DNA from 2 places in the Roseovarius sp. MBR-6 genome. Region 2 is predicted to be linked to the other one. Evidence: riboswitches for the same ligand, from Rfam matches in the RefSeq annotation. Region 2 holds a riboswitch; the other holds the start of a gene.
What was found. A riboswitch is a leader RNA that binds a small molecule or an ion and turns the genes downstream of it on or off. The one in region 2 is predicted to bind cobalamin.
Positions count from the first base shown of each region.

Region 1: it holds a riboswitch for cobalamin, as region 2 does, so the genes downstream of both, ABIE57_RS09925 (hypothetical protein) here and ABIE57_RS13120 (TonB-dependent receptor plug domain-containing protein) in region 2, are expected to answer to the same signal.

Region 1 is NZ_JBEPPW010000006.1:100,031-103,431, reverse strand. It holds gene ABIE57_RS09935 (hypothetical protein) at 1-226, opposite strand, end outside; gene ABIE57_RS09930 (glycerate kinase type-2 family protein) at 310-1,569, opposite strand; cobalamin riboswitch at 1,689-1,890, shown strand; gene ABIE57_RS09925 (hypothetical protein) at 1,966-2,232, shown strand; gene ABIE57_RS09920 (DUF1127 domain-containing protein) at 2,455-2,679, opposite strand; gene ABIE57_RS09915 (L,D-transpeptidase family protein) at 2,977-3,401, shown strand, end outside.
Region 2 is NZ_JBEPPW010000010.1:49,049-52,449, forward strand. It holds gene ABIE57_RS13120 (TonB-dependent receptor plug domain-containing protein) at 1-1,663, opposite strand, end outside; cobalamin riboswitch at 1,800-2,008, opposite strand; gene ABIE57_RS13125 (NnrU family protein) at 2,107-2,778, shown strand; gene ABIE57_RS13130 (ABC transporter transmembrane domain-containing protein) at 2,858-3,401, shown strand, end outside.

The sequences.
Region 1 (3,401 bases), on a different contig from region 2:
GCCAGCGCCCCTCGTCGGGCTTGCCGCCCTCGGGCACATAGAGCGTGGTGCCATCCGGGGCGAAATACTGGCGATAGGACGTGCCGGACCAGGTGCCGACGATGGTATTGCCTGCCAGCAGCGCCTCGACCTCGTCGGCGCCGAGCTTGACGATGGCGGCGCTCACAGGCTGCGCGATCGCCAGCAACGGCGCAGCCAGAAGTCCGAAAATGGCGCGGCGTTTCATGGGCAATCTCCCTCAAATTACTTGTGCAGTATCGCAAAAGCGGGCCCGGGATGCGACTCGATTCCGCGCGCGCGCGCGGAACGTCAGGCGGGCGCAATCAGGATCGCGCGGAAATCATTGACATTCGTCAGCGTCGGCCCGGTTACCACCTGCCCACCAACCGCGCCGAAAAACCCGTGCGCGTCATTGCTTGCCAGCGCCGTTTCGGGGTCTGCGCCCGCCGCGCGCGCGCGCGCCAGGGTCTGTGGCCCGATGACCGCGCCGGCCACCTCGGCCGCGCCATCCACCCCGTCGGTATCGCAGGCAATCGCGTGGATGCCCGCCGCCCCGCCAAGGGCCAGCGCCAGTGCCAGCGCATATTCGGCATTCGGCCCGCCCACCCCGTCGCCGCGCCGCGTCACGGTCAACTCGCCCCCCGAGAGCAGCAGCACCGGTGCGTCACCGGCCTTCAGCGCGCGTTGCACCGCCCGCGCCCGCGCGGCATGGTCACGCGCCACCTCGCGCGCCTCGCCTTCCAGATCGTCGCCCAGGATCTCCACCCGCAGCCCCTCGGCGCGCGCCAGATCCGCCGCCGCCGCCAGCGATTGCGAGGGGGCGGCGTAAATCACGTTTTCCACCCGACTGAGGCGCACATCCCCCGGTGCGACCACCCCTGTCGGGCCGCGCAGCACCGCCTCGGCCGCATTGGGCAGCACGATCCCGTAACGCGCCACGATGGCGCGCGCGTCCTCGGGCGTGCTGGCCTCGCCCACCGTGGGGCCAGAGCCGATCATCCCCGGATCATCCCCCGGCACATCGGAAATCATCAGCGCCAGCATCCGCGCAGGAAAGGCTGCGGCGGCCAATTGCCCGCCCTTCACCCGGCTCAGATGCTTGCGCAAGAGGTTCATTTGACCGATGGGAGCGCCCGAGGCCAGAAGTGCCGCGTTGACCGCCTGTTTCTCGGCCAGCGTGATCGCGCCCGCAGGCTGCACCAATAGCGCCGAGGCGCCGCCCGAGATGAGCGCCAGCACCGTGTCGCCTTCGCCAAGACCCTCGACCAGCCGCAGCATCCGCGCGGTCGCCGCCAGCCCCGCCGCATCGGGCACCGGATGCGCGGCCTCGACGATCTCGATGCCCGCGCAGGGCCGCGCGTAGCCGTAGCGCGTGATCACCAGCCCCTCACAAGGCCCCCATTCGGCCTCCACCGCCTCGGCCATGCGCGCGCTTGCCTTGCCCGCGCCAATGACCACCACGCGGCCCTCGGGGCGGGGCGGCAGATGCGCGGCGAGGCTCTGCATCGGGTCGGCCACGGCCACGGCACGCGCGAAGAGTGCGCGCAAGAAGGTCTCGGGATCGGTCACGGGCGGGCTCCTGAGTTGGGTGGCTCACGCTAGCGTGGGCACGGCCCCTGCAAAAGAGGGCACACGCCGGTTTCTGTCCCGTGTCGCCGCATTTGCGCTTGCCGGGAAAAAACACGCTGGTAGCCTGCGTGGGTCAGGGTGCCGCCCCTCGGGGCGGAGAATTGGGAAGCCGGTGAGAGACCGGCGCTGCCCCCGCAACGGTAAGGGAGGGCGTTTCGGCACGATGCCACTGGGACCACGGGTCTCGGGAAGGCGCCGAAGCGCACGGGCCGGACGGCCCACCCCCCAAGCCCGGAAACCAGCCCCGGCACTGTCGCAATCGCGGGGGGCGATTCGGGCGCGCGCGCCCTTCCCCCTCGCCCCATCCGGTCCGGGGTGCGACCGGGGAGAACCACCATGACACTGACCCGAATCATCGACGCGCTCGAGGAAAGCCCCGCCATCGGCGCACAGGCGCAGGCGCTTGCGCGGCTGGGATTTCTTGAATGGGTATTTGCCACGCCCGGCCCCGTCACCACCGACACGGCGCGCGAGGCGCTCACGAGCGATGCCGCCCAGGGCGCGCAAAGCGCGGCGGCCCGCGCCTTTGTCGATTTTTTGAGCACGGCCGCCCTGCCCTGCCCCGCACCGATGCGGCGCGGGCGCGCGCGCTGGCTCAACTGACGAAAAGCAACCCGGAAAAAGGAAAAGCGGCGACCCCAGGGAGGAGGAGGGGGCCGCCGCTTCCTGACACGTCCGGCCCAGGGAGGAGGAGAGGGCCATTCGCGATCTTGCGGGGCTTGCGCCCCGGTCTTCCGGTCGCGGGCTCCAGGGAGGAGGAGAGGGAACCCGTGACCGTGTCGGCTGCACCCGGGAGGAGGAGAGGTGCCGCCGATCTCTTGAGGTTCAGGCGCGCGCGCCGTAAACCGATTCGTAAGCAACGCGCCGGATTTCGCTGTGATGCAGGCCGAGATCGGCCAGATCATGAGCGCTCAGTTCCGACAATTCGCGGATCGTGCGCCGGTAGGCACGGTAATCGGCGAACCGCTGCATTGCGGCATGGATGGCCCGGCGCAGCTCTTCGCCGACCGAGACGGCGGCGCTGTGGCGCGTGACAATCGACTGTGCCATTTTCGTATCCTTGCGTTTCGTTTCGTTAGAGGGGCAAACCCGCGTCTGCCGCCCTTCGTTGAGACAAAGATAGCTTGTTTCTGCACCTGCACAATACCCACCGTGAACATTTCTGCCATGCAGAAAACGCATGGGCGAAAATTGACCTAAGGTTAACCAATTGAACAGTTTTCAGGCGCATCCGCTGCCTATTTAAGCACAGCACGTATAGTTTGCATGTGCAGCAATAGCGCTAATAAAGGGATGTTCGTTCCCGAAACCGCTGGACCGGCGCACAAGACATGCTAGCAAAAGGGCATGACACCGAAGGATCTGGTTCTCACCCCGCTTGGCCTGCGCTTTCAGGGCCGCCTCTATCCCTGCACCATCGGGCGCGGGGGCATCAGCGCCGCCAAGCGCGAGGGCGACGGCGCGACGCCCGCAGGCAGCCACCGCATCGTGGGAATGCTCTATCGCCCCGACCGCATCGCGCGCCCCGCCGATTGGGCGGTCCCCATCCGCCCCGGCGATCTGTGGTCGGACGATCCGGGGCACGAGGATTACAACCTCATGGTCCGTGCCCCCTACCCGCACAGCCACGAGGCGCTGCGCCGCGCGGATCCGCTCTATGATCTGGTGATCGTCACCGACTGGAACTGGCCCTTTGCCGTGCGCGGGCGCGGGTCCTGCATCTTCATCCACCGCTGGCGGCGACCGGGCTATCCCACCGCGGGCTGCGTGGC
Region 2 (3,401 bases):
GCGTGTAATCGTCCACCTTGTTGACCGGCGGGGCAAAGGCCGACGGCTCGATATCCGCCACATGCTGCAATGTGAATTGCGCGTCGAGCCGCGGCGTGATCTGCGCGCCGAGGCCAAGCGCGACATCATGGCGCGGCACGCGCGCGGCGGGCCGGTCGTTCTGCTCGGCATCGGTAAAGGTATAGGCGGCGTCAAGCGTGAGAAAGGCGTTGATCGCCACCTGCCCCGAAAGTTCGATCCCCTTGGCCTCGAAATCGCCGGTCTCGAAACAGCCAAAGCCCGAGGGGCAGCGCGTCGAGGCGTCGTCAAAGAAAATCTGGTTGTCGATCTCGGTGTAGAACAGCGTGGCGCGCAGGAATCCGTCACCGTTGAGGCGCTTTTCCACGCCGACATCATAGCTGAGGCTGGTTTCGGGCTGGAAATTCGGATCGCCGAAGAACGGGTCAAGCTGCACCAGCGTCGGCGCGCGGAACCCGTCCGAGACCGAGGCGCGCACGATCAGATCGGGCCGCGCCCGCCACGCCAGCGCCGCGCGCGAGCTGAGTTCCGAGGAAAACTCCGAATGGTCGTCATTGCGCAGCGAGAAGGCCAGATCGAGCGTGTCGGTGGGGGCAAACAGAAGTTCGGCCTGCACACCGACGATGTCGATGGTCTGCGTCAGGTCCTCTTCCTCGGTGTAGTCGCCCCCGAAATTGAGCGCCCAGATCCCGCCCGGATCATAGCTGCCGCGATACTCCGCGCGCCGCCGCTCGCCCTTGAAGGGGCTGGCCACGCCGTTGGAAAAACTGGTGCGGTCGCTTTCGAACCAGCTCAGCGCAAGCTCGTGGCTGACCGCCCCGGTCTGCACCTCGACAAAGCCGCGCGCGCCGATGGTTTCGTTCTTGTTGACTTCGTCGAAAGGCGGCGCGCCGTCGCCGCCGAACTCGTCGAACTCGGCGCGGGTGTCGGTATAGAGCGCCGTGAACCCGGCGGCGAGACTATCGGAAAACTGGTGGCGCAGGTAGAGATTGGCCTGGCTTCCCTCGAACCCGTCCTTTTCGGTGCCGAAGGCGGAGGCGGAAAAGCCATCCGTCTCGGTTCGGCTGTAGGAAAAGGCGAGATCGGTGCGCGCGGTGCGCGCGGTCAGGCCCAGCACGCCGCGCCGGAAATCGAAGCTGCCCGCCTCGACCTCGGCAAAGCCGTGCACGCCGTCCTCGGTCGGGCGCAGGCTTTCGATATTGATCACGCCGCCCACGGCGTTCTGACCGAACCGCGCCGATTGCGAGCCCTTGAGCACCTCGATCCGGCCAAGCCCGGCATTGGTCAGCCCGCCGAAATCGAAGCCGCCGCCACTCGAGGCCGGGTCGGTCACGTCGATACCGTCGATGAAGACCGGCACATAGGCCCCGCCAAGCCCGCGGATGCGCACCGTCGAGGTGGTGCCGAGCGGGCCGTTGGCCGAGGAGGTGATCCCCGGCTGGAAGGTCAGGAAATCGCCCAGACGCGCGCGGGGCGCGGCCTGCACCTCGGATCCGGGGATGATCTCCACGGTCGCACCGCTGCGCTCGAGCGCGGTGGCGGTCTGGTTCGCAATGACGGTGATGGTGTCGAGGTCGAACGCCTCTTGGGCCATGGCGGGGGCCGTGGCGAGAGCGCAAAGCGCGCAGGTGGCGATATGTTTCATCTGTCTGTCCCCCAATGCCGGATCGCGGCACGGTTTCCTTGCGTGTCGGTCATTGGAAAAGGACATGCCCCCTCCGCAGACGGTGAAGCGCCACCACTACGGAAAAGACCGTTATCCACGGCGCGCCCCGCGCCCGGATAGGGTGATCACTTCGGCAGGTCTCCTGACTTGCGGGTCATCGCTTGACCGGGCCTTCCCACGCCTGCTGGCGCAGTGGCATGTGCCGGTCTCGCTCGCCGCCTACAGTTGCGGGGGCAGTTGCGGAATTGATCCAGAGCGCGGATCGCACCGTATTCCCTTTTCACCGGCGCCCGAAGGCCCCGGACCGAAGCAGATACGCGATACGCCCCACGCGGGATTCGCGCAAGCGGAAATCGCGCTTGCCGCATCGTGTATCTGCGCGCTATGCCCAGACCTGATCGGAATGGTGGAAGGGCAGGGGCGTGGGCTGGACCGAATATATCCTTGCATTTACGGTGTTTTTCCTGAGCCACTCGCTGCCTTTGCGCCCGCCGGTCAAGTCCGCGCTGGTGGCGCGGGTGGGGCGGCGGGGCTTTGGCCTTGGCTATTCGGCGCTGTCGCTTGGCGTGCTTTACTGGCTGATCAAAGCGGCGGGGCGTGCGCCCTTTGTGCCGCTCTGGGAGCGGGCCGGGTGGCAGGCGCATGTGACGCTTGCCGCGATGCTTGGCGTTTGCCTCCTGGTGGCGCTGGCCGCGGGCAGGCCCAACCCGTTCTCCTTCGGCGGGCGCGAGGGGGCGGGGTTCGACCCCGCGCGCCCCGGCCTCATCTGTTACACCCGCCATCCGTTGCTGCTGGCCCTCGCGCTCTGGGCGCTGGCGCATCTGCTGCCCAATGGCGATCTGGCGCATGTGCTGCTTTTCGGCCTTTTCGCCGGCTTCGCCCTCTTGGGGCATTGGATCGTGGACCGCCGCCGCAAGCGCATGATGGGTGCGGAATGGGCGCACCTGAACGCGGCACGCCGCGCCCCGCCGCTCTGGCCGCCGCGCCCCGCCTCCTGGTCCGGCACGGCTGTGCGCCTCGGGCTGGGCCTTGCGGGTTTTGCGCTGCTGGTCGCGGCGCATCCCGTGGTGATCGGCGTTTCGCCCCTCCCCTGAGCGCCTGCGACCAATCGGAGCACTTGACCCCGCGCGCCGCACTCGCCAAGAACCGGGACGACGGAACGGGAGGAATACCATGGTGCGCAGGGCCGAGAACGGGGCCGATCTGCTCGATCGGGAGAAATCGCGGCGCGTGAGCGCGCTGGCCGAGCTTTGGCCGTTCCTGCGTCCCTATCGCCCGCTTCTGGTGGCGGCGATCACCGCGCTGGTCTTGACCGCCGCCGTGGCGCTGGCGCTGCCAATGGCGGTGCGGCGGGTGGTGGACAATTTCAGCGTCGAGGACGGCGCGCTGCTCGATCAGTATTTTGGCGCGGCGCTTCTCATTGCGGCGCTGCTCGCGCTGGGGACCGGGGCGCGCTACCTGCTCGTCACACGGCTGGGCGAGCGCGTTGTGGCCGATATCCGCAAGGCCGTGTTCGACCGGGTGATCGGCATGAGCCCCGCGTTTTTCGAGCGGCTGATGACCGGCGAGGTGCTGAGCCGGATCACCACCGATACCACGCTGATCCTGTCGGTCATCGGCTCGTCCATCTCGATCGCGCTGCGCAACCTGCTGCTGTTCGTGGGGGGCATGGGGCTGATGTTGTTGACCTCGGCCAAGCTTACCGGGCTGGTTCTGT